3 regions of the Desulfotomaculum defluvii genome follow, and region 2 is predicted to be linked to each of the others. Evidence: riboswitches for the same ligand, from Rfam matches in the RefSeq annotation. Region 2 holds a riboswitch; each other region holds the start of a gene.
What was found. Region 2 has a riboswitch for S-adenosylmethionine ahead of metK (methionine adenosyltransferase). Riboswitches for the same ligand answer to the same signal wherever they lie in the genome.

Region 1 (5,735 bases), on a different contig from region 2:
TTTATCCTGTTGGGCCTTAAAAATATCTGCCATTTGATTATACATTTTAGCTGCTGCATCTTCACGTTGCGTGGCAATGGTCAGTACTTCCTCGGGTGTCATGTCGGGGTTTAGCTCCCCGGCCTCTTCGAAGCCATCAAAATATACTTCTTCATTGATCGGTTCACCAGATTTTAGCCAGAGAAGGTAATCCAAATGGTCCTTTTCATCCTGGGCTAATCTTTTTAAAATCTTCTCAGTTTCTACAAGCTTCGCCTTGCCTGCCATTTCACTGTAAAATTTATAGCTGCTTTCCTCAGATTTAATGGCTACATCTAAAATATCATTAATAGTTAAATGCAAAATCATTTCCCCCTTTTGCGTTATTATCTTAACCCATTGTAAGTTACGCTGGGGGAATTTACCATGACAAAAGTCTTGCATTTTTCTTGCATTAAAATAAAGATGCTCCTAACCCATGGGAACCAACTTAATTTGGCCCCAAACAGCCATCTTCTCTCCTTTAATGGCCACAGCACCAGTTATCCCCTTTATGGAAGCAGCATAGTCCACCGCCCTTTGTACATCTTCTTCTACCTGCACAAAATTGCCAGCGGCAGTGGCCACTGCATCAGCCAAAATGGGTGAGGAAGAAAGAATGATCACTGCATCAGACTTACCAAAACTTAGGGAATGACCTACCGTACCGGATGACGTGCAAATACCCAATGGGCTCTGCCACGGTTGAATTTCCAGTGCAATTTTATTACTAAAGGGGGAGGTTCCGGCAAAGATTCCTACCTTTCGTGCACAGGAAGTTTTAATAAAAATATCTCCTCCATTTTCCACTATCACATCACGGGAACGCCGACTCAAAGCTTTTCCCACTACTTGAGAAAAAGCACCCGCCACCGCAGCCATGGGCCCCACACCAGCCAATTGACCAGCTTCAGCCATTTCTATGGCGATATCCGGGGCACCTGGCAAAACTTTGTGGGGATTTAGGGTGGTTGGAAAAACAGTGTCCCTATTAATATATTCTTCCAACAGTGACCGTTGCTCTTTAATTAATTTCTCCACCCAGCTTACCAGTTCGGGAGTAAAACGATCCCGCCGCACACCAATATCTAGATCTGTTTCTTTAACTCCCACCTGGAAATGTATCAAATCTCCTTGACGATGCAAATCACGATAGGTGCGCTCGATATAATCCATTCTATATTCGTACCTCCATCGCTCGAACCGGGCAAACCTTTAAGCATTGTAAGCACAATACACACTTGTCTCCATCAAACTGCACTTCCATGGAAGGACGTTCTATATATAGAGCTCCCGCGGGGCAATGCCCTGTGCAAGCCCCACAACTGGTGCAACGATCGTTATTGCGGACTACTTCCTGAGTAAGGGGATGTACAGAGATACCCTGATTCCTTAGATACTCTATACCTTCCTCATATTTCTCCCCCCAAAGGTCTAAAACTAAAGTCCCTTCTAGGTGAGGATTAATTTGTGCCTTGACAATATTTACCACCAAATCATAGTCCTTTACTAAGTGATAGATAATAGGTTGATCAGATGTTGATGAAGTGAAACGCAAAACAATTTTATGAGGTGCCATTTACCGACACTCCTTCCATTACTTAATATCTAATGTCTTACCCGTTAAACCTGCTGCAGGGCCAGGTAGAAGCTGTACTGGTTCACCCAATAAAAAGTCTCCTTTTTCAATCCAGTTCTTTAACTGATTAGCGATTTCCCTAGCTTTTGGGTAACTAGATAGGGGTGCCGTAGGGATTTCTTTACCATTTATAGTAATTTTCCCTGATTTTAATTGGGCATAGCTGACTAAACCTAAATTCCCACCAACCCGATTCGGGTAAGCATCACTGTAATCAACTACCGGAGCATGCAGTTCCTCATCTGATAATGCAGCATAACGTAGTATTTCTTCGTTAAGTATAGGAATAGGTATTCCTAACCCTACGGTTAGAGTAGCACCATAACCTCGGAAACTGGTTCCCCTTAGCCACTGGGCTTTCATCTGCTTTAGGTCACCTAGAACAGAAAGTGTCCCACCTGCTGAGCCCACCACGTTTCCCTCTTGGTCCTTTAGCCAGCCGGGGAAATGCTGGGTGCCATTCCAAACCACATAGCCTACACCCCCACCCAGAAAGATTCTGGTGCCTACGCCTATGGTAGCAAAATTAGGATCCTTCATCAGGGGACTTAATTGTCCAGAGGTAGAATAGTTGGCATTTCCTAAGCGGGGTTTAAGTGTTCCCATATAGGTATAGATAGTTTTATCACTTAGGTTAACGGCACAGTTATAGTTTTGATAACCATTGCGAGGGTTAAATAAAATAGCCTCATTTATCTCATTCAAGGTAAGGGTTGTTTCTATTTCTTTTCTGGGGTAACAATCAGTACCGTAGGATAAAGCTTTCAGCTTTATTTGCTTTCCTGCTACCAAATCCTCTATAACATGACCCCCACCGTAGCGAAAATCCCCTGGAAAATCTCCATTTGCCGGATCCTCTTCGGGAATTTCCGTGGCGCCGATAAATGCATCCACTGCAGCTATGCCAGTATAGGCAGGAACATTATTTAGAGATACTTTAGTCATTCTAATCCGAGGAGAAGAATGTCCAAAATTCAAAAACGCACCAGAAGAACACATGGGGCCAAAGGTACCAGTAGTTACCACATCAACTTCTGCAGCCGTTTTAGACAGTCCCTGCTCTCTCACTTTTCCAATCACTTCTTCAGCAGTCAATACCACTGCCTTTCCCGCTTTGATACGGGCATTAATTTCTGCATAGGTTCTCTCAACAGCCATTTAAAAATCCTCCTTCTGCGCGCTCTTCCAGTCCATAATAAAATAAACAAGCCCCTTCTTAACAGAAGAGGCTTATTCCCATATCACGGTCATAGCTCACCTCTTATCTGTCAGAAGAAAATCTTCTGCAGGAATTAGCACCTGTCCGGGTTCTACCGGACGGTTGCTGGGTTTCATAGGGCCAGTCCCTCCACCTCTCGGGATAAGAGCGCATATTTAATTGGTTTGTTTAATTTAAGATACTGTTTAGTTTAGCAAGGCCAAGTTATATTGTCAACTATTTTTTTTTGGTAAAAAGGAATAGTCATCAGCCGTCAGCTAAATCACCTTTGGAAAAGGCCATAGGCTTTTTGTGCTGGTTACACTTATGGGTCTTTTGCTTTGACCAGACAACTTAGTTAGTCTGCATAACCATACGATAATCATCAAAATATATTATTCAACCAGAAGGAGGTGAGTGCTATGTATAACCTGGAAGAGTCCCGCCCGGACATGCTTAAAACTGGTATCGTTGGTTGGGGGTCACCAGAGGAACAAGAAGATGAAACCGGCATTGACTTTTATGAGAATTGGCATGGGCACTGGTAGATATATAAAAAATGCGACAGGGGGAACAGTCCTCCACGTCGCATTTCTTTTATAAAACCCCTTTGACCTACACAAAATATGAAAATGCAGTGTGCCATGAGCAAGAGACCCCTAAACAGAACAGGCAAAAAAGCCCAAGGCCCATGGCTCATGGCCCAAGGCCACCTACCAACCATTAGCGATAACTTACAGCTAAAAGCTGATGGCAAATCTATCTCTTATTAAGAGAATAGCTTGCTAACCGAAAGGTCTTCGTGGATGCGTATAATTGCCTCACCAAGTAATGGAGCCACAGATAACACTTTAATTTTATTAATCATTTTTTCCGGAGGTAATGGTATGGTATTTGTGATAATCACTTCTTTAATAACAGACTCTTCTAACCGCTGTATGGCCGGACCAGAAAGTACTGCATGGGTACAGCAAACATAGATTTCTTTGGCACCACGATCCATTAGCGCAGCCGCTCCCTTTGTGATGGTTCCAGCAGTATCGATAATATCGTCAATCATAATAACAGTTTTCCCTTTAATATTGCCAATAACATTGGTAACTTCGGCTACATTGGGTTCCGGGCGACGTTTGTCAATAATAGCCAAGGGTGATCCAATTCGCTCAGCCAAATCTCTAGCACGGGTAACCCCACCAATATCAGGTGAAACCACAACTACATTTTCAGGGTCCTGTGTTTGTTGAAAGTATTCCGCCAAGATAGGTACAGCAGGCAGATGATCCACAGGAATATCAAAGAAACCCTGAATCTGACCCGCATGTAAATCCATGGTTATCACCCGGCGACAACCACTGGCTGATACAATATTAGCAACAAGTTTAGCTGTGATGGGGTCTCTGGCACGGGTTTTACGATCCTGACGGGCGTAACCATAATAAGGAATTACAGCTGTGATGCGTCGGGCAGAGGCTCGGCGGAGTGCATCAGCCATGATTAGTAATTCCATTAAATTCTCGTTTACTGGTGTACATGTAGGTTGAATAATAAAGGCATCAGATCCCCTTACACTCTCATCTACTTTAACCCTAATTTCCCCATCACTAAAGTGTGTTACTTCGGAAGATCCCATGGTAACGCCAAGATACTGGCAAATCTCCTGGGCTAATTGAGGATTAGCATTTCCTGCAAAAATCTTTAATCTTTTACTATTGGAAGACATCATTTACCTCCGAGATTTAATTTAGCTTTTTTTCCTTTGTTTCTTTGCCCAATCAGCCAGATTGGTTTGGCGTCCCCTGGCCACTCCCAGGGCTTCGTCTGGTACATTTTTGGTAATAGTAGAACCCGCGGCAATGACAGCATTCCGGCCCACTTTAACCGGTGCCACTAAATTTGTATTACTACCAATGAATGCTCCATCTTCTAAAATGGTTTGATACTTGCTCTTGCCGTCGTAGTTACAGGTAATCGTCCCGGCACCCACATTTACATTTTCCCCTATGGTTGCATCACCCACGTAACTTAGGTGGGGTATTTTACTGCCGCTTCCAACCTGCGACTTTTTGATTTCTACAAAGTCCCCCACTTTTACTTTGTCAGCTAATATGGTACCCGGCCTTAGATAGGCATAGGGCCCAATAATCGTATGGTTCCCAATTTGGCTGTTTAAGAGTACAGAATATTGAATTTCATTGTTATTCCCAATAAGACAATCAGTTATTTTGCAACCTGGCCCAATCACACAATCGCTACCAATTTTAGTATCCCCTATTAGGAACGTAAAGGGAAGGATAACTGTGTCTACTCCAATCTTAACACTACGGTCCACATAAGTATTATTTGGATCCATAATGGTTACTCCTTGAGCCATTAGATCTTCAAGAATCCTGCGGCGCAGAACAGTTTCAGCTTGAGCTAATTGAATACGATCATTAATGCCCTGAACCTCTTGGGCATCTTCTAATGTTACTGCTTTAACGGTAAGTCCCTTTTTTATAAGAATCTGTACTATATCCGTAAGGTAATATTCGCCTTGGGCGTTAGCTGGAGATATTTCCTTCAAAGCCGCAAATAACCCAGGTACCTTAAAACAGTACACGCCGGTATTAATTTCTTTTACTTTTAATTCCTCTGGCGATGCATCCTTCTGTTCTACAATATGAGATACATCCCCTACTTCGGTGCGTAGAACCCGACCGTAACCGGTGGGATTTTCCAGTTGAGCTGTTAATAAGGTCGCTGCTGCCCCGGATTGACTGTGCATCTCGGTCAGTTTGGCTAAGGTTTCCCCCCTTAATAGCGGGGTATCCCCACAAACCACTAGTAAGTTACCAGGGTAATCATGCAATTCTTCCTCAGCTTGGATTAAAGCATGGGCCG
Region 2 (5,735 bases):
CGCCACCACCAGTACTAGGAGTCGTAGGTTCGCCTGGTGTGGTAGGTATAACTGTATCTTTAATACTTTCGGGTACTTCCCCCTGGTTCAGATCCTTATAAGCTTCCACCACTTTGTTTAATGTACTTTGTATTGGGTCTGGTGGCTGAACCGATTGTTCTGGTTGTTGCACAGGTTCCTGTACTTGCTGTGGTGTTGGAGCAGCTGGTGGTGGTGGTGGTGCGGTCTGTTCTTTGATGGCATCAATTGCCTGCGCCCTATCCACAACCCAGCGAGCCAAGTTAATCCATTGTTTAGTTTCTTCCTGAGTCATAGGTTTTGGAGCAGCGGGTGGTGCTGTAGCTCCTGTTACCTCCGTACTATGGCCGGGAGTCAGTTCTACCGATTTACCTGCTGCAGATACTTGTCCTTCCCCTTCTAATAAGTTAGTTCTAGAACGTCCATCCCTAGAAACAAAGTTTTCCCAGAAAGTACCCCGAATGGCACACACTGACCAAGGCATGTCCACTTGAACACGTACTTTTTTGTCCTGGGCCTGCTGATACCAGGGTAAGTTTTGGGTTTTTGATTCTGCCACTTGTGTCGTATTTTTTTGTGCTTTTGCTACTAAACCGGATACAATTTTCTTTAAATCATTATCATTGACACTAGCTATCTTTGGGTAATTAGCTAAACCAGTGGTAATGACTTGATTGCTTTGATCACCCTGAGACTTATATTGGGTAGCCAATGCCCCAAAGATATTTCCCTGCTTAAGGTTTAAAGCCAGCCAATCAACGGCAATACCCTGGGCACCTGTACGTGTAATGTAGGCACGGCCCCTGGCATCTTTAAAATCTAGTTCACTGTTTTCCATCATACGTAAACCAGTGCCGTCAGGAAATATAATTTCTGCCTCACTACTAGCTGCAGTTTTAATTACTTCCCCCGGACCTACTGTAATGGTTCCGGTTACCTGAGTTGCCTGTTCATCTGCTTTATTTACAGTAACGGTTCCTTTCAACACGGATAATTTACCTTTTAGCTCAGTCTTATACAGGTCGGGGTCTCGAGTTAACAAAACTCCTAATACCCTGGCTAAATCGCCCCGGGTCAGCGGTGAATCGGGCAAGAAATGTTTTTTATCAGCAGATAAACCCACCATGCCCGCAGCTAGTCCCACGGCAATAGGACGGGCAGCCCAGTGACTTGGCCCTAAATCCTCCAGTGCAGGAAGTGCTACATGGGGGTCTGGTTGTTTTGACAGACGCAAAAACAGTGTTACACCTTCCGCCCTTGTAAGAAAAGCATTAGGCCGAAAGGTATTATCTGGGTAGCCGCTAAGAAGTCCGGCTGCTGCAGCCGATTCAATACTAGCCGCAGCCCAGTGATTGGTGTTCACATCAGCAAATCTTGCTGTTGGTGTCAGTGCATTTACTTTTCCGACCCGTACTAATAAGGCCGCGGCTTCCGCTCGGGTTAAGCCAGCAGCAGGACGAAAAGTTCCGTCTGGAAAACCTTTAATTAGATCTTGATTAGCTAGGTAGTTAATAAACATTGCATTATTATACCCAGTAGGTACATCTGAAAATAAAGAAACTGACTGAGATTGATTCCCCGGTGTACTTGCATAGGCTGTTAAACTACAAATACAAAGTAAAAAAGCAAGCACTCCAGATAAAACGGATACCTTAGTAGTTTTTTTCACGAACATTCCCTCACTTATGCCTTTTTAAAAAACATGACTTACGCGATTTAACACCTCCCTCTAGTTCAATGGTACTAGTCCTATTCTCTAAGTGCAAAAAGTAAATTGAATATTTTTACATCAAGGCTTTTTTTTCCTTCTTTTTTGCAAGCTATTTTTCGACATTAATTATCATTAATGTCTTTATTTGCTTATATAACTGTTGAATAGCGTCTAAAGTAATCGAAATATATAAATTTATGTCGTCAAGTTTATGCACCAACTCTATTTTTTATAAAAAAACACTCCCATTTTTATTGAGAGTGTTTTTCTAAATTATTTTAAACCAGCCTCTGCCCGTAGGATTTCAGCCTTATCTGTACGCTCCCAGGGGAGATCTAGGTCTGGGCGGCCGAAGTGGCCGTAGGCGGCGGTTTGTTTGTAGATGGGGCGACGCAATTCCAAGGACTTGATGATGCCAGCGGGACGTAGGTCAAAGTTTTTGTTGATTAGGTTGATAATAACCTCATCACTAACAGTACCGGTACCAAAGGTCTGAACCCTTACAGAAACCGGATGGGCTACGCCGATGGCGTAGGCCAGTTGTACTTCGCATCTCTTAGCTAGGCCAGCAGCCACTACGTTTTTAGCCACGTATCGGGCAGCGTAGGCAGCAGAACGGTCTACCTTTGTAGGATCTTTGCCGGAGAAGGCACCACCACCGTGACGGGCCATACCACCATAGGTATCAACGATAATTTTGCGTCCAGTCAAACCGGCATCACCGTGGGGTCCACCAATAACAAAGCGGCCAGTGGGGTTAATCAAGAAACGGGTTTTTTCGTCAACTAATTCAGCCGGCAGTACGGGCAGGGCTACCTTTTCTATCATATCCTGACGAATGGTCTCTAGGTCAACTTCCGGATGGTGTTGAGTGGAAATTACTACTGTGTCAATATGGGCAGGTTTATCGCCCTCGTATTCCACAGTAACTTGGGTTTTACCATCGGGACGCAAATAATCTAGTAAGCCGGACTTACGAGCCTCAGCTAGACGGCGGGCCATTGTATGGGCCAGGGAGATGGGCAGGGGCATTAATTCCGGTGTTTCATCGGTGGCATAACCGAACATCATGCCTTGATCACCAGCACCAATGGCCTCAATTTCAGCCTCAGTCATTTCACCTGTTTTAGCTTCCAAGGCCTTGTCTACACCCATGGCAATATCAGGGGACTGCTCATCAATGGCAGTTAACACTGCACAGGTGTCCCCGTCAAAACCGTATTTAGCACGGGTATAGCCGATTTCCAAAACGGTCTCCCTAACTACCTTAGGGATATCTACATAGCATTGGCAGGAAATTTCCCCTCCCACCAGTACTAGACCAGTAGTAACAAAGGTCTCACAGGCTACACGAGCCATCGGGTCTTTAGCCAAAATAGAGTCTAATATGGCATCAGAAATTTGGTCGGCCACTTTATCTGGATGGCCTTCAGTTACAGATTCAGAAGTAAAAAGTTTTCTACTCAATTGATTACCTCCCTCTATTAACTTTTCCCGCTCCCATCAAAAATAAACAAACCTCTCCTAAATGGAGAGGTTATTTTTTCCCAGCCTTCCCTCAATGACCTCATCTGTCAGGAATAAACTCCTGCAGGACTTGGCACCTTACGTGAGGTTGCCGGGTTTCATCGGGCCAGTCCCTCCACCTCTCTTGATGAGCACAGAACAACAAGCAAAATTGCCAGATTAATTTTAGCAAAGGAGGAACTTTGTGTCAAACAAATTCTCTTATTCTTCGTAATAAGATCGATCCATAGGCTGTAAATCCACCAGCACTGTATCGATACCAAATTTTTTTACTAGATTCCAGGGAATGACCATATCTCGCCCAGACCGAATCAGGCCAAAATAACGCCGGGGTGCCTCAAGCACTATGGCCACTACGCTGCCTGTTTCGGGATCAATATGTAAATCCTTCACCGGACCTAGCTTTGCCCCATCGTTTAGATTAACGATATCTTTGGCCGACAGTTGAGTTGCTTTAATCATATCTTGCACCTCCTAAACCCATGCTATGCTCTGGGAGGTGCATTGGTGCGTTAGGCTAACCCTTGGAAGGGTGTAACTTGCGAAGAAATTTCCCTGCATACTCAGTTATCATTTTGGCTTCTTCCATGCGAAGTAGGAAAACAGCAAGGATAAAGGCTAATAAGGCTGTTGAGATACTTACTCCCACTTGGACTGCAAGTCCCAGTGTACCATAAGCAGCAAAGAAACCAGCTCCAGTGGCATTCACACCCCAGGCAACAGCCGCCATGCTGGTGGTGGCCAAGGCTGTTTGTAAAAGAAAGGTCATGGCACTTGCATTCCACATGCCAGGAATCCTTTTATTGAGAAACCAGGTCAACATAATGGTGTTGATTAAAGATGCAATGGAGTTAGCCAGAGCCAAACCACCGTGCTTTAAAGGGCCAATAAGCAGTAGACTAAAGACCAAGTTCACCACCACGGTTACAGCCATTAATTTAACTGGTGTTCTTGTATCCTGTTGGGCGTAAAAGGCCCTAGTCAAAATAATATTGGCTGCCTGCCCAACTAAGCCTATGGCATAGAAAAATAGGGCAATAGCTGTCATTTCTGTGGCCCGGGCACCAAATTGGCCATGTTCGAAAAGCAGTTTAATAATAGGCGTGGCTAATACCATCAGGCCCACACCGGCAGGTAAGGCAAAGAGGATTACCATTCTGATAGCCCGCAGCACCGTATCGGCCAGTTCTTCTCTCTTCCCTTGGGCCGCCAAGGTGGTAATGGTTGGATAAAATGCTGTACCAATGGCTAGGACAAAAAAAGTAATGGGCATGAGAATTATTCTATTGGCATAGTTTAAGGCTGAAATACTTCCCTCTGCTAAGCCCGAGGCTAAGACCCGGTCAATAATCAGGTATATCTGATTGAGGGAGGTCCCGATGGCTACCGGCATAACCAAGTAAAGAACCTTCTTGACACCGGGATGATGACGGTCCAGGGTAAAATGAAACTTAAAACCTACCTTTTTCAGCTTTGGCACCTGCATCAGAGCCGCCAGCACAAAACCTACAACAGTACCAGCTGCCAGCCCGTCGACACCATAAATACCACCCAGGGTTAGGGCTGAGATAATGATGGTCAAATTAGTAACACTTACGCTAAGGGCTGGAATACCAAAAACCTGATTGGCATTGAGTAACCCTTGGAAGACGGTGGATAGACCGTAAAATACGAGAATTGGTAACATTATCACCGTTAAACGGCTGGCTAAACTGGCAGTTTCAGTACTTAAACCCGGGGCAGTTAACTTAACCAACAGAGGCGCAGCAAAAATACCCGCGATGGTGACTAAGGTGAAAATGATAATAACCATGGTAATCACAGTATTAAAGAGACGCCAAGCCTCTTCCCTTTGACCTTTGGCTGCATACTCACTGAACACTGGCACTACCACAGTTGCCAGCGCACCAATAACAATGGCAAAAACAGCATTGGGGATATTGTAAGCCACTACGTAGGCATCAGTAACGTTGGTGGCACCAAACATGTAGGCAATTACCTGCTCCCGAACAAAGCCCAAAATACGTGAGAGCAGATTAATAATAGCCACCACCAAGGTGGCCCGGACAATCATCTTTCCAGTGGACAATTTTTTAACCTCCTGCATTCGTTAATACAACAAGGTTAGTATATTCTACCTACCCTCCCCATATCCTGCACCCTTCGACAAGGTGAAGAAAAAAAGAAAGGCTTCCATATGAAAATGAAGCCTTTCTTCGTATAGCTTTTAGCTTTAAACTAATGGCTCATGGCTATGGCTTACTTATTATTCGCCCCATAGTCTAGCAACCTCACCATCACAGTAGCTGCTTCGGCCCTGGTGGTAAGAGCCTTGGGGGCAAATTTGCCTCCATCCTGGCCTCGCATGATACCCTCTTGGACAATGATGGAAACAGAATTCCTGGCCCAGGAAGCGATGGTACTTCCATCTATAAACTGCTCCAAGGAGGTCCCACCACTTGGTAAAGGTTTCTGGTTG
Region 3 (5,735 bases), on a different contig from region 2:
TCAACATTGATGAAGATCAGTATCGAGAGGGAACTTATCCAGGTAAAGACAAGGTAGAAAAATACGCTGCAGAGAAGGGAATAGCTGTACTAGAAATTTGTGGACGTATAGAAATGGAAATCAGTCAATTACCGGCTGAAGATCGAGAACTTTTTATGGAAGACTTAGGTATCAGCGAACTGGGCATAGATCGTTTGGCCAGAGCTGTCTATGACTATCTGGGTTTAATCTCCTTCCTCACAGCTGGTGAAGATGAAGTTCGAGCTTGGACCATAAAGCGCAACACCGATGCCAAAAGGGCAGCAGGCAAGATTCACTCTGATATTGAACGGGGCTTTATCCGGGCAGAGGTTATTGCCTTCGAAGACCTGTCTGCCACTGGTTCAATGGCCAAAGCAAGGGATAAAGGTCTGCTGCGCTTAGAAGGCAAGGAATACCTTGTGCAGGATGGGGACATAATTAATTTTAGGTTTAACGTGTAATATTTAGTTTTATGTAAATGGGCAGCCCCTATAGGGTTGCTCTTTTAGTTTTTAGTATAAACCATGAGCCTTGGGCCATGGGCAATGGGCAATGGGCTTTTTTGGGTGTTTGCCGTAGGTTCTTTAGCTCAAGGCCCAAGGCACATGGCCCATGGCAGTTGTATATGCTGTTAGTATGCTTTTCCCCTAACTTGCGTTAAAATATAAACAATTAAGTATAAACATTGAAACTGGGAGTCGATTCCTTTGCAACAAAAATGGGATGTAGTGGTGACCGGGGGAGGGCCTGCTGGCATGATGGCCGCAGCCCGGGCAGCAGCGCTGGGGGCAAGGGTGCAGCTGGTGGAGAAAAACGAATCTCTGGGCAGAAAGATGCTGATAACAGGTGGAGGACGCTGCAACCTGACCAATAGTGCTGACATTGATGAAATGATTGCCAATATTCCTGGCAATGGCAAATTTGTCTACAGTGCTTTACATCAATTTTCTGGGAGTGATTTAAGGGATTTTTTACGTGCCCTTGGGATAAAGACTAAAATAGAAGAAAAAGGAAGAGTTTTTCCTGTTAGCAACAGGGCATCTGACGTAGTCCAAGCCCTAGTCAAATATCTGCAACAATCAGGCGTTAAAATAAGTTATGGTAACAAGGTAGATTCACTGTTGGTGGAGGATCAAATCTGCCAAGGTGTCAGAGTAAATGGGCAAGTAATACTGGCAAAGGCAGTGGTGGTAGCAACTGGCGGACTTTCCTATCCTGCCACCGGTAGCACTGGGGAGGGTTACAAGCTAGCTCGAGAGGTGGGACACCAGGTTACACCGTTGTTTCCCGCAGCTGTCTCCATTACCTGTAATGATCAGTGGATTCTCAACCGGGAGGTGCAGGGCATCTCACTAAAGGATACAACTATCACCCTTTACAATCAGAAGGGTAAAATATTGGCTTCGGAAGTTGGAGATTTGATTGTAACCCACTGGGGTCTTTCAGGTCCTGGTGCTCTGCGGGTAAGTCGGGTGGTGGCAAAGGAAGGTCAGAGGAATACCAATGCCCTAGTGCAAGGAAAAATTGATTTGTTTTCCGGATACTCTTTATCAGATTTGGAACTAAAACTACTTAAAAGCATGGGGGAAGCGGGTAAGCGTTCCGTAAAAAACATTTTATCCGAAATGATCCCAGAAAGATTGGCCAAGGTTTTACTGCAATTGGCTGATATTTCCTCAGAACGCCCGGCAAATCAGGTAAATGGCACTGAAATAAGCAACCTTGCTTCTATATGTAAGGGCCTGCCAATTCATATAACTGGCACCAGACCAATCCAAGAAGCCACCATAACTGCTGGAGGAATTAAGGTAAAGGAGATTAATCCGCGAACTATGGAATCTAAGCTGATCAAAGGGCTTTTCTTTGCCGGAGAAATTCTGGATGTGGATGCACAGACAGGTGGTTTTAATATGCAGGTGGCCTTTAGTACAGGCTATGTAGCCGGAGAAGCTGCGGCGAAAGTATAAGAAAAACTAAGCTGACGATACCCTAAAGGGCACTTAAAACCCAGCCGGACAAGTTTTTCTAAGATTCTCTTGACGAAGAAGTGTGGTTTGTTGTACATTACCAATAATAAAATATATTCTTTGCACTTATCAAGAGTGGTGGAGGGACTGGCCCTATGAAACCCGGCAACCGGCCATTGTATGGCGGCGGTGCCAACTCCTGCAGGAATTAATTAGTTCTTGAAAGATAAGGGTGCGATGGAATTTCTATTACCATTTACGCCCTTAGTGGGCGTTTTTTTAGCTTAAAAGAGACCTTGTTGGAGGATAATATGCTGCTACCTCAAATACCATTAAACATACCACCAAATAAAGTTCTTCAATATCTGGGTATAAAAAATGTAAGTAATCAAACACCACAACTGCTAAGGCAAATCAATGATATCATTCAAGAAGCTAAAATATTTATTACACCTACGGCGGTAATAAATCAAATACCCTTCTGTTTCGATAAGGGCAAGATTACCCTTGGGGATAGTCTTGAAATTAGAGATCCTGTTCTAAAAAAAGTTAGCGCTGTTAGCGTGGTGGCAGTAACAGTTGGGGAAGCTATTGAACAGGAAGCAACACTGTTGTTTCGTAGAGGAGAAACAACCCGGGGAGTTATTATGGATGCTGTAGGAACTGTTGCGGTAGAAGCGGTTGCCGAACAAGTAATTGGATTGGCTGCCAGTCAGATGCGGTTAAAGGGGCTATACCCCACGCCAAAGCTGGGTCCTGGTTATCGTGGTGTACCTATGGAGTATTTGCCAGACATGCTAGAATTGGCCGATGCCCTTCAGATAAAAATAACCTGCAATGACTTTTACCAGATGAACCCATCAAAATCCCTTTGTTTTGTTGTCGGTTGGGGTTCAAAGCCCTTTAAAATAAATAGTAAATGTGATTTATGCCAAAAAACTAACTGTTTGTATCGTAGCTAGGATGGAAGGAGAGAAAGGAAATTGTCTTTTAGAGAAAGAGTAAAAAAAGAAATTTTAATTATTGATGGCGCCATGGGGACCTTGTTGCAACAGAGGGGTCTACCAGGTGGATGGTGTCCTGAGGAATGGAATCTTAGCCACCCTGAAGCCATTAAAGAAATACATAAACTATATTTAGAAGCAGGGGCAGACATTATCACTACCAATACCTTTGGAGCCATTGGCTTAAAATTGGCAGACTATAACCTGGCAGATAAAGTAAAAGATATTAATCACCGGTCAGTGACCCTAGCCAAGGAAGTGGCCGGTCAATATGGAGCAATGGTAGCTGGCTCGGTGGGTCCACTGGGTAAGTTTTTACAACCCCTGGGAACCATGACCTTTGATCAAGCCTATGAGCAATTTTATGAACAATGTGTTGCTATGGTAGAAGCCGGTGTAGATTTAATTCTCTTCGAAACCTTTGGCGATATAGGTGAAATGCGTGCAGCCCTTATTGCTGCTGCCGATGCTGGTAATGTACCAGTGGTGGCCAGCTTTACCTTTGATGAAACTGGCCGCACCTTTACCGGAACGGATCCGGAAACTGCCGCCGTCGTGGCTGAAAGACTTGGTGTGGCTGCCATTGGGGTGAATTGTTCTGTGGGACCAAGTCAATTGGAAGATGTGGTAAAAAAACTTACAGAAAGCACCAATCTTCCTATATTAGTATCACCTAATGCCGGTATGCCGGAAATTATCGACGGTAATACGGTTTTTCGGGAGACTGCAGAGACTATGGCCCAATATGCCCAACGTTTTGTAACCTACGGTGCATCTATACTAGGTGGTTGCTGTGGGACAACACCTGACCATATAAAGGAGATCTCACGCCAAGTTAAGCATATGGAGCTTAAGACCCGTTATAAAAAATTTGGTTTAAGGGTAGCCAGCCGGGTTAAAACAGTGACAATTGATCCCCAAGGAATACCAGTAGCCATTGGCGAGCGTCTTAACCCCACAGGTAAAAAGGCTCTACAGGCCGAAATCCGCGAAGGAAAAACTGAAATAACTAGACGGGATGCTTTGTCTCAAGTACAGGCCGGGGCAGAAATTTTGGATGTTAATGTTGGTGTAGGTGGTGTAGATCAAACTTCGGCCATGGAGCGTGCCCTCCAGGCCATTCAGGTTTTAGTTGAAGCACCCCTTTGTATTGATAGCACTGATCCTAAAGTAATAGAACATGCCCTCAAACTATATCATGGTAAAGCTCTTATCAATTCTGTAAATGGTGAGGAAAATAGTATTGAAACAATTCTTCCCCTGGCCAAACGCTATGGGGCAGCCCTGATCGGCTTAACACTGGATGATCAAGGAATTCCACCGACGGCTCAAGGGAGATTAGAGGTGGCGCGAAAGCTGGTGGAAAGAATTGAAGCAGTGGGTATTCCCAGACAAGATTTAATGCTGGATTGTTTGGTCTTAACCGTCAGTGCCCAACCCGAAGGGGTGCCAGAAACCCTTGAAGCCATCAAACAGGTTAGAAAGGAACTAGGAGTTACTACAAGTTTGGGGGTTAGCAATGTTTCCTTTGGATTGCCTAACCGTGGCTTGATTAATACTGCTTTCTTTGCTATGGCCTTAAATGCTGGCCTAGATGCGGCTATTCTTAATCCCCAGGATCAGCGTATGATGGAGACTCTGAGGGCATCAGCTGTACTTATGGGCAGAGATGTACGGGCGGAAAAATACATTGCCATAGAACAACAGGCAGCCAATACTGGTCAAGTGGAAAAACCCCGCCAACAGTTGGCCACCACCCCCTTGGAAGTTTTACACCAGGCAGTGCTTTCGGGAGACAAAGATAATGTTGTTTCATATATTAATGAAGCTTTAGCAACAGGTCTATCACCCATGGAACTGCTGGATAAAGCTTTGGTCCCTGGTATTGAGGAAGTGGGACGAAGATATGGAGCAGGAATATACTTTTTGCCCCAACTTATGATGGCCGGCGAGACCATGACCAAAAGCTTTGAACGTTTACGCCCTGAATTGGCCAAGGGTCCGTCAAAGAAAGCAGGAACAGTGGTGCTAGCCACTGTAAAGGGAGATATTCACGATATCGGCAAAAACATTGTTTCGGTTATGCTGTCCAATCACGGATTTGAAGTTATAGATCTAGGTAAAAATGTGCCCAATGAGGAGATTATCCGGGTAGCCGTTGAACAAAGTGCTGATATTATTGGTTTAAGCGCCTTAATGACTACCACCATGGTACACATGCCAGAATTAATTAAGCTAGTGAAAGAACAAGGTCTAAACTGCAAAGTGATGGTGGGAGGTGCCGCGGTCACAGAACAATATGCTCAGGAAATCGGTGCCGATGGCTATGCAGTTGATGCGGTGGAAGCAGTGCAAGTGGCAAAAAGCTTGGTAAGTAAACTCAAATAAAGAGGGATCTGTCTTTGAGTAAAGTACAAATTATCTTTCAACCAATGGAAAAAGCCATAGAGGTTCTCCCGGGTACAACTATATTAGAAGCAGCTAGAATGTTAGACATTAATCTGGCTGCTCCCTGTGGGGGGACCGGTCAATGTGGCAAATGCCTGGTGCAGGTTTACCCCTATGTTAACGGGAAACAGTGGGTTTTAGCCTGTAAAACACCAATTTATCAAAACCTAACAGTAGAAGTACCACCCATGGGGGAATTGGTAATTTTGGAAGAAGGACATGCCAGGGAGATCCCCATGGATCCGGTTTTTATAATCAGGCAAAGTGGTGAGTTAGAACACCGTGCAGGAGTAGC

Region 1: another riboswitch for S-adenosylmethionine. It lies ahead of ACYQ03_RS02350 (homocysteine biosynthesis protein); the one in region 2 lies ahead of metK (methionine adenosyltransferase).
Region 3: another riboswitch for S-adenosylmethionine. It lies ahead of ACYQ03_RS09180 (Vitamin B12 dependent methionine synthase activation subunit); the one in region 2 lies ahead of metK (methionine adenosyltransferase).

The regions. Positions count from the first base shown of each region.
Region 1 covers NZ_BAAHYV010000004.1:122,865-128,599, reverse strand. Annotated here, with positions in the region: gene ACYQ03_RS02365 (ferritin family protein) at 1-342, opposite strand, end outside; gene ACYQ03_RS02360 (UPF0280 family protein) at 451-1,194, opposite strand; gene ACYQ03_RS02355 (NIL domain-containing protein) at 1,196-1,597, opposite strand; gene ACYQ03_RS02350 (homocysteine biosynthesis protein) at 1,616-2,815, opposite strand; SAM riboswitch class I at 2,916-3,024, opposite strand; gene ACYQ03_RS02345 (hypothetical protein) at 3,278-3,403, shown strand; gene ACYQ03_RS02340 (ribose-phosphate diphosphokinase) at 3,625-4,575, opposite strand; gene glmU (bifunctional UDP-N-acetylglucosamine diphosphorylase/glucosamine-1-phosphate N-acetyltransferase GlmU) at 4,597-5,735, opposite strand, start outside.
Region 2 covers NZ_BAAHYV010000006.1:231,819-237,553, reverse strand. Annotated here, with positions in the region: gene ACYQ03_RS03800 (S-layer homology domain-containing protein) at 1-1,687, opposite strand, end outside; gene metK (methionine adenosyltransferase) at 2,003-3,196, opposite strand; SAM riboswitch class I at 3,294-3,390, opposite strand; gene ACYQ03_RS03790 (YlmC/YmxH family sporulation protein) at 3,458-3,718, opposite strand; gene murJ (murein biosynthesis integral membrane protein MurJ) at 3,774-5,345, opposite strand; gene ACYQ03_RS03780 (S8 family serine peptidase) at 5,516-5,735, opposite strand, start outside.
Region 3 covers NZ_BAAHYV010000007.1:436,977-442,711, forward strand. Annotated here, with positions in the region: gene ychF (redox-regulated ATPase YchF) at 1-482, shown strand, start outside; gene ACYQ03_RS09175 (BaiN/RdsA family NAD(P)/FAD-dependent oxidoreductase) at 729-1,988, shown strand; SAM riboswitch class I at 2,112-2,221, shown strand; gene ACYQ03_RS09180 (Vitamin B12 dependent methionine synthase activation subunit) at 2,300-2,950, shown strand; gene ACYQ03_RS09185 (homocysteine S-methyltransferase family protein) at 2,972-5,380, shown strand; gene ACYQ03_RS09190 (ASKHA domain-containing protein) at 5,395-5,735, shown strand, end outside.